2 regions of the Rhizobium sp. CRRU65 genome follow, and region 2 is predicted to be linked to the other one. Evidence: riboswitches for the same ligand, from Rfam matches in the RefSeq annotation. Region 2 holds a riboswitch; the other holds the start of a gene.
What was found. A riboswitch is a leader RNA that binds a small molecule or an ion and turns the genes downstream of it on or off. The one in region 2 is predicted to bind cobalamin.

Region 1: it holds a riboswitch for cobalamin, as region 2 does, so the genes downstream of both, bluB (5,6-dimethylbenzimidazole synthase) here and nrdH (glutaredoxin-like protein NrdH) in region 2, are expected to answer to the same signal.

The regions. Positions count from the first base shown of each region.
Region 1 is NZ_JBLYZH010000014.1:158,095-162,496, forward strand. Features, by position in the region: gene ACM5SV_RS25770 (MFS transporter) at 1-1,157, opposite strand, end outside; gene ACM5SV_RS25775 (LysR family transcriptional regulator) at 1,310-2,167, shown strand; cobalamin riboswitch at 2,220-2,408, shown strand; gene bluB (5,6-dimethylbenzimidazole synthase) at 2,450-3,136, shown strand; gene ACM5SV_RS25785 (SDR family NAD(P)-dependent oxidoreductase) at 3,355-4,101, shown strand; gene ACM5SV_RS25790 (DUF2865 domain-containing protein) at 4,110-4,402, opposite strand, start outside.
Region 2 is NZ_JBLYZH010000032.1:7,831-12,232, forward strand. Features, by position in the region: gene nrdE (class 1b ribonucleoside-diphosphate reductase subunit alpha) at 1-993, opposite strand, end outside; gene nrdI (class Ib ribonucleoside-diphosphate reductase assembly flavoprotein NrdI) at 963-1,376, opposite strand; gene nrdH (glutaredoxin-like protein NrdH) at 1,386-1,607, opposite strand; cobalamin riboswitch at 1,887-2,111, opposite strand; gene ACM5SV_RS35940 (heavy metal translocating P-type ATPase) at 2,354-4,402, opposite strand, start outside.

The sequences.
Region 1 (4,402 bases), on a different contig from region 2:
GTGTTGGTGACGGGGGTATTGGTCATTCCGAGGCCGAGGCCGGAAAGCAATGCGCCGGGCAGCATGGTCAGCCAGCTTGCCGCGTCGGAGGCAGCTCCGAACCGCATCAGCAGGAAACCGAGGCCGATCGTGAACAGGCCGATTGGAATGACGAGACCGGGGCGATAGCGCAGCGATAGCCGCTCAGCCAGCGGCGGGACGATGAGCGTGGGAAGCGTATAGGCGAGCAGCGACAGACCGGCGGCGAGACTACCATAACCAAGGCCTGCCTGAAACCAGATCGGCAGATAGATCATGAAGGGCCAAAAGCTGATATTCATCGCGACCGAGCCGATTACGGCGCCGGAGAAGGCGCGGATGCGAAAGACCGAGACATCAAACATCGGCCGCGAATTGATCTTCTCTGCAACGATGAAGGCTATGAAACTTGCGGCAGAAAGGCCGATGGCTGCAAGTGCCGTAGTATTGTCAAAACCGAGGGCTGGCCCCTGGGTGATGTAGAAGGCAAGGCAGAAGACGGAAAGCGACAGGGTGGCGATGCCCGCGATATCGAGGCTTTTCGCCTCGGGGTCACGCGATTCACAGACACCGAAGACGGCGAGCGTGGCTGTCACGGCCGCCAGCACAACATGGACCAGGAACACCCATTCCCAGGTCGACAAGGCCGCGATCATAACGCCGACCAGCGGCCCGAATCCCAAGCCGATGCCGAAGATAATCCCCCACCAGCCGAAGGCCATGCTGCGCTGCCGCCCCTCTGGAAACTGGTGCGAGAGGACGGCCACTTGGCAGATCAGCATAGCGCCGCCACTCATGCCCTGGAGGAAGCGGGCGACGATCAGAACGGGTGCATTGTCCGCGAGCCCGCAGATCAGCGAGGTCAAGCCGAAGGCAATGATGCCGATCAGGAAGACGCGCTTGCGGCCATAACGGTCGGCCAGCGTGCCCGTTGCCATAAGCACCGTAGTCACCGCGATCGTATAGGCATTCATGATCCATTGAAGTTGCCGGAAATCGGCATGCAGCACCGCCTCCAGCGTCGGCAATATCGCGGGTACGCTTGAGATCTCCAGACCGAACATAAGGGACGAAAGGCAGGCGGCTGCCAGGGCGACGATGCCCTGCAGCCTGGATGAGGCAATGGAAGCGGGTGGCATGGTTGGTCCTTTCAGCACGGGATGGGCGACGACGAAATCCCGATGACAGGTGAAATCGGGGCGCTGCCGGTTCGAGCCACCATAGTCGGCGCTTGACCATAACTGAATTGGATGATTTTCTATTTCAGAAACAACAATTTTGGATGGTTGCTATAACAATGCTCGATGTGGATGCGGTGCGGGCGTTCGTGACCATTGCCGAGCTGCAGAGCTTCACCCGCGCCGCCGAGGCGTTAGGCAGCACTCAGGCGGCAATCAGCGTCAAGTTGAAGCGGCTGGAGGAGCGTCTCGGCCACAGGCTGATCGAGCGGACCCCGCGCTTGGTGCGCCTATCGGCGCAGGGCGCGGTCTTTCTTCAATCCGCGCGGGATTTCATCGGCGCCCATGATCGTGCGGTCGCAGCCCTTTCCTCGACAAATCGGCACTTCACGCTCGGCATCGCCGCGCATGTGGCGGGGCCGGAGGTTCCGACGATTCTGGCGCGTCTCAGCGCTCACGATCCAGGGCTGACGATCGAGGTGCAGCTCGACAATTCTCGAGTGTTGCTCGATGCATTCGATCGCGGTGAGCTGGATGCGGCGATCATTCGCCGGGAAGAGGATCGGCGTGACGGTGAGGTGCTTGGGCCGGAGCATTTCGGGTGGTTCGCGGCACCGCAGTTCGAGTATCGCCGCGGTGAGCCGCTGCGTCTTGCTGCACTGTCGCCATCTTGTGGCGTCCACAACATCGCTACCCACGCGCTCGATGGTGCAGGAATCGCCTGGAACGAGGTTTTCCTGGGCGGGGGCTCGCTGGTGATGACGGCGGCGGTGTCGGCTGGGCTTGCGGTCGCGGCATTCTCCCACCGTCTCGCGCCGGTGGGCTCGATGGAAGTGAGTCAGCGCTTCAGCCTGCCGCCGCTGCCCTCGTCGGAGATCGTCCTGCATTCGACACTAACGGATGCAAGATCGCGCTCGGCGCTCAGAACCCTGGCTGCGGCGTTCAGGGAACATCGCGCCTCTGCCAACTGAACGCGGCTTCAACGCCACATCGGCTCGCGGCTTGCCGCCGCCGCGCTTTCCTGAAATAGATGCGCCGTCAGGTGCCCGCCGATAAGGCGGGAGAATCGGGAATCCGGTGCAAGACCGGAACGTGCCCAACGCTGTAAGGCCGACGCTTGCCGCTTCATCACGCCACTGGCTTTTCGCCGGGAAGGCTGCGGCAGACGGATGACGCCGAGTCAGAAGACCGGCCTGGCAAGATAGACCGATCCGCGCGGACAGCGGGGCGGTCGCGTTGTTGGGGATTTGACGATGCGACCCTTTGATGAGGATGCCCTTTCGGCGGCGTCCGGTTTTTCCTTGGCCGAACGCGAGGCCGTCTATCACGCGATCATGACGCGGCGCGACGTTCGCAGCCAGTTTCGACCCGATCCTTTGCCTGACGATGTCGTGCAGCGGCTGCTGATGGCCGCTCACCACGCACCCTCGGTCGGCTTCATGCAGCCGTGGAATTTCATTCTGGTGAAAAGTGTCGCTGTGCGGGCGCGCGTCCGGGATGCCTTTGCGAGTGCCAACGAGGAGGCGGCGCAGATGTTTGCCGGCGAGCGGCAGCAGGCCTACCGCGCCCTCAAGCTCGAAGGCATCGTGGAGGCGCCGCTCGGCATATGCGTGACCTGCGATCCCACGCGCAGCGGCAGCGTGGTGCTGGGGCGCACCCACAATCCGAAGATGGATTCATACTCGACGGTCTGCGCCATCCAGAATCTCTGGCTGGCGGCGCGGGCGGAAGGGGTCGGCATCGGTTGGGTCAGCATCTTTCGCGAAGGCGATCTGAAAACCATTCTCGGCATACCCGAGCATATCGAGGTGGTCGCGTGGCTCTGTGCCGGTTTCGTCGATCGGCTCTATGACGAGCCGGAACTCTCCATCAAAGGCTGGCGGCAGCGCCTGCCGCTCGAAGACCTCGTCTTCCATGATGGGTGGGGACTGAACACCTAGGGCACGGTCTTCCCGGGGGCCGTGCGGTCGAGCATGGCCTCAATCGCGCAGTCACGCCATTGACCGTCAAGGTGAGCAAACCGATGTCGGTATCGCCGACGCCGGGCGAGGCCGAGATATCTTTATTCCTGGCCTTCATATCGATACGCTGAAGGCGAATCTCGGAATTTCCAATAGATATTCGGCTATCGGCGGCTCAATCGGAGGATAACGGCCCAATGAACATGATCGACTTGAAGGAACGCATCATCGTGATCACAGGCGGTGCGCGGGGCATCGGCTACGCGATCGCAGAGCGCGTCATCCAGTCTGGTGGCAAGGTGGCCATCTGGGACCTGAACGAAAACATGGCGAAGGACAGCGCTTCCGCTCTCGGATCCGGCACGGCTGCTTTCGGCGTCAATGTCGCAGATCCCGTATCAGTGAAGAGCGCTGCGGCGGCGACCGAAGAGATTTTCGGCCGTATCGACGGTCTGGTCAATTCTGCGGGGATCACCGGTCCGGTAAAGCCGACCATCGAATACGACCTCAAAGAGTGGAACGACGTCCTCGATGTCTGCCTCACGGGAACCTTCAACTGCTGCCGGCACGTCGTTCCGGTCATGTTAAAGCGCGACTATGGGCGGATCGTGAACATCTCCTCGGTTGCGGGCAAGGAAGGAAATCCGAACATCGCCGCCTACAGCGCAGCGAAAGCTGGTGTGCTGGGTTTCACCAAGTCTCTTGGCAAGGAACTCGCAAAGACGGGAATCGCCGTGAACGCGGTAACGCCAACCACAGCAAAGACACCTATATTGGATGGGCTGACACCCGAGTTTATCGAATATATGCGCGTCCGCATTCCGCGCGACCGTTTTGCTGAACTTCATGAGATCGCTTCGATGGTCGTCTGGCTGCTCTCCGAGGAGAACTCCTTCACGACCGCGTCGACGTTCGACCTGAGTGGCGGCCGTACGACCTACTGACCATTCAATCACTGCTGCTGTTGCGGCTGCGGACCTGACGTTGCCGGGTTGGCGAGATCAATCGACCCCTGATCGCCGGCCAGGAACTGCGGGCCGACCTGACGGACGCGGTTCTGCGTCGGATCATACGGACGCTCGGGAACGGACGGCTGCGGTGCGATCTGCGCTGTGCCATCCTTCGCCGGGGGATTGGTGCGGATGGTGGTGATCGAGCCCTGCTGCGGCGGTTCGCTGACCGCCTGCTTGCCGCGCATCTCCTCGTAATAGGCGGTGAGATTGCAGGCGCAGGCGGACTTTTCCC
Region 2 (4,402 bases):
TTCCGTCACCGAAATCTCGGTGAAGGGCACGCCATAGACGCGCTCCACGTCATAGGGCGAGAACAGGTACATGTCCTCGTTGTTCCTCGCGAGTTCGAAGGTGATATCGGGCACGACGACGCCGAGCGACAGCGTCTTGATGCGGATCTTCTCGTCGGCATTTTCGCGCTTGGTGTCGAGAAAGCGCATGATGTCGGGGTGATGGGCATTGAGATAGACGGCCCCCGCGCCCTGCCGTGCGCCGAGCTGGTTGGCATAGGAAAAACTGTCTTCGAGCAGCTTCATGACAGGGATGATGCCCGAGGACTGGTTCTCGATATGCTTGATCGGCGCGCCTGCCTCGCGGATATTCGTCAGCGACAGCGCCACGCCGCCGCCGCGCTTCGACAATTGCAGCGCCGAATTGATCGACCGGCCGATCGATTCCATATTGTCCTCGACGCGCAGCAGGAAGCAGGAAACCAGTTCGCCGCGCTGCTTCTTACCGGCATTGAGGAAGGTCGGCGTCGCCGGCTGGAAGCGGCCGGAAATGATCTCGTCGACCATGTCGCGGGCAAGGCTCTCGTCGCCGCGCGCCAAGGCCAGGGCCACCATGCAGATGCGGTCCTCATAGCGCTCGAGATAGCGCTTTCCGTCGAAGGTCTTCAGCGTATAGCTGGTGTAATATTTGAAGGCGCCGAGGAAGGTCGGGAAACGGAACTTCTTGGCATAGGCCTGGTCGAACAGATCCCGCACGAAATTGAAGGAATACTGGTCGAGAACCTCCTGCTCGTAATAGCCCTCGGTCACGAGGTAATCGAGCTTTTCCCGGAGATTGTGAAAGAACACCGTGTTCTGGTTCACATGCTGCAGGAAATACTGCTTGGCCGCCATTCGATCCTTGTCGAGCTGGATCCGCCCCTGATCGTCATAGAGGTTCAGCATCGCATTCAGCGCGTGGTAGTCGAGCGTTTCCGCTGCTTTCAAAGGGCGTTCGAGAATTCCCGTGTCCAAAACCGTTCCATTCCGTGTTTGACGTTGGCGACATCCGCTTCTGTGCCCAGCAGTTCGAACCTGTAGAGGTAAGGCACCTGGCACTTCTTTGAGATCACGTCGCCGGCGAGCCCGTATGTTTCGCCGAAATTGCTGTTGCCCGCGGCAATCACGCCGCGGATGTGTCCTCGGTTTTCCGTATCGTTGAGGAAACGGATCACCTGCTTGGGAACGGCGCCCTTGCCGCCGTCGCCGCTATAGGTCGGCACGATCAGCACGAAGGGTTCGCGGATATGGAACGCGTCTGCGCCATTTGGCGGAATGCGCGCCGCGCGCAGTCCGAGCTTGGCGACGAACCGATGGGTGTTCTCGGACCGGCTGGAATAATAGACGATCAGAGCCATCGCCTTTCCTCAGGAAAGTGCGCTGATCATGTCGGGACGGAAGCCGGCCCAATGCTGCTCGCCGGCGATGACGACGGGCGCCTGCATGTAGCCGAGGCTGCGGACCCGCTCGAGCGCTTCGGCATTCTGCGAAATATCGACGATGTCATAATCGACGCCCAACCGGTCGAGGGCGCGGTAGGTGGCAGTGCATTGGACGCAGGCAGGCTTGCTGTAGACGGTGATGGTCATGATATTCCTCGTGACGACGCGATTGGGACGCAGGACATCGATCGGAAATCTCGCGATATCCGTCGAAAACACTCTGTATTTTGCAGCGATGCGGCTCGTTCAGCCGCTGGGCGTGATCCGCCCTCTACCTCTAGCGGGTGGCGGCCTGAACTGAGATACTGACATGACTTCACCCCGAAGTGGCTCAATGCGAAGGTTTCGGGGGCGGAGGCTCGGGCCTGCGAAACGCGATGCGGAGATTCCCCGCAGCCATGCAACGCGACCTTCCGACACCCCGCCCGTGGACGTTTCGTTCGAGGCAGGTCTCCTGGCTCACGGGTCAAAGCGCCTGCCCAGCCTTCCCGGAGCATCATGCTCCAGTGACCTGAAATCGGACAGTTGCTCGCCGCTTACAGTTGCGGGGGCAGCTCCGGCATTGCCGCGCCATGATGGCGAAGCGCACCGAATTCCCGTCTTAGCCGCCGATCCTCACGAATCGACGGAACCTCGAACACTAGATATAGTACGCCAATCCAAATTCGCGTCAACGGATGGTTTGTGCATTGCGTTACGACAGGTTTGAAATCGCTACGTTCCTGTGAAAAACATGGCTAACGAAAGCTTAAAGAAAGCAGGCTGTGGAGAAGGTCCTGACGAGGAGAGCCTATCTATGGCCGGTCCCGCGATTTTCGATTCGAGATCGGGCCTGAATCGTCGATGGGACATCCCGCCGGTGACGAGCGCGGGAGGGATGAAGTCAGGAAAGTTTATATCTTTATTCGAAGCAGCCGCAGCGCGTTGATCGTCACCAGCACGGTGGCGCCGGTATCGGCGAGGATCGCCGGCCAGAGCCCGGTGATGCCGGCGATCGTCGTCACCAGAAACACCGCCTTTAGTCCGAGTGCGATGGTGATGTTCTGCAGGATATTGCGCATCGTGCGTTTGGAAAGTTCGATCATCCGCGCCACGTCGCCGACACGTCCGTGCAGCACGGCGGCATCCGCCGTCTCCAGCGCCACATCGGTGCCGCCGCCCATAGCGATACCGATATCGGCAGCGGCCAGCGCCGGAGCATCGTTGATGCCGTCGCCGATCTTGGCGACGATGAAGCCTTGGCGCTTCAATTCGCCGACGACCCGCTGCTTGTCCTCCGGCATCATCTCGCCGCGCCAGTCGATGCCGAGCATGCCGGCAACGGCTGCTGCCGTCCGCTTGTTGTCGCCGGTCAGCATGATAGCCTTGACGCCTGCTGATTTGAGGGCAGCGAGCCCGGCCTCGGCATCCTGACGCGGCTCGTCGCGCATGGCGATAAGGCCGGCCACAACACCGTTGACGAGCAGCACCGACACGCTCTTGCCCTCGTCGTTCAACGCTGAGATGCGTGCATCCTGTTCAGCACTGAGCGTCCCGCGCTCGCGGGCGGCGGGCGGCGACAAGAGGTCCAGCGTCTCACCACCGACTTTGCCGCTGACGCCCTTGCCCGGCAGCGCTTCCAGCTCGAAGGCCGGCGGCACGGGAACGCCGTCCGCCTTGGCGCGGTTGAGGATCGCCAGCGCCAGCGGATGGCTGGAACCCTGTTCCAGCACCGCCGCGCGCGACAGCACCTGCGCCTCGGTCAGACCAAAGGAAATGATGTCAGTCACCTGAGGCTTGCCTTCCGTCAGCGTGCCTGTTTTGTCGAAGGCGACCATCGTCACCTTGCCGAGCGTCTCCAGCACCGCGCCGCCCTTCATCAGCAGCCCGCGCCGCGCACCGGATGAAAGCGAGGCAGCGATCGCCGCCGGCGTTGAGATGACGAGCGCGCAGGGGCAGCCGATCAAAAGGATCGCAAGGCCCTTATAGACCCATTCGCCCCATGGCCCTGCGAACAGCAGCGGCGGAACGACCGCAACCAGCGCTGCGACCACGACCACGCCGGGCGTGTAATAGCGCGAGAACCGATCGATGAAGCGCTCGGTCGGCGCCTTCGATTCCTGCGCCTCCTCCACCAGCTTGACGACGCGGGCGATGGTATTGTCGGCCGCGGCCGCCGTAACGCGAACCCTAAGCACCGCATCGCCATTCACCGTGCCGGCAAAAACGACGGCATCGACGCCCTTACGCACTGGCGTGCTCTCGCCCGTCACCGGCGCCTCGTCGATCGCGCTCTCGCCTGAGAGGATGATGCCGTCCGCCGAGATCCGATCGCCAGGACGAACCATGATGATGGCCCCGACCGAAAGGCTTTCCGCCGGCACCTCCCGTGTCTGCCCATTGTCTTCGAGCAGCGAGGTCTTCGGCACCAGCGCCGTCAGCGACTGGATGCTTTCGCGCGCCTTGCCCGCTGCCACCCCTTCCAGCAGCTCGCCAACGAGGAACAGGAACACAACGGTCGCCGCCTCTTCGCCGGCATTGATGATAACGGCGCCGACGGCGGCGATCGTCATCAGCATCTCGATCGAAAACGGTGTGCCTGAGAAGGCGGCCATGATGGCGCGCCGCGCGATCGGCACCAGCCCGATCAGCATGGCGACGATGAAGGCGTAGGACGCGATCGCCGGCACGAGATGGCCGACGGTGTAGGCGGCAACGAGTGCTCCACCCGAAAGGATGGTCAGCCGGCCCTTCCTGCTCTGCCACCAGGGACCGGCCATCGGCGCATGATCGTGCCCGTGCAACCCCTCGATTTCCTTCTCGCCATGATCGTGGGGATGGTCATGGCTATGACCTTCATGATCATGTACCGCATGATCGTCGTCATGGCCCGCGTGATCGCCGCAGCCATGTCCATGATCGTGACAATGCTGTGAGCCCTGAGTATGCGCAGGCGCAGCGTT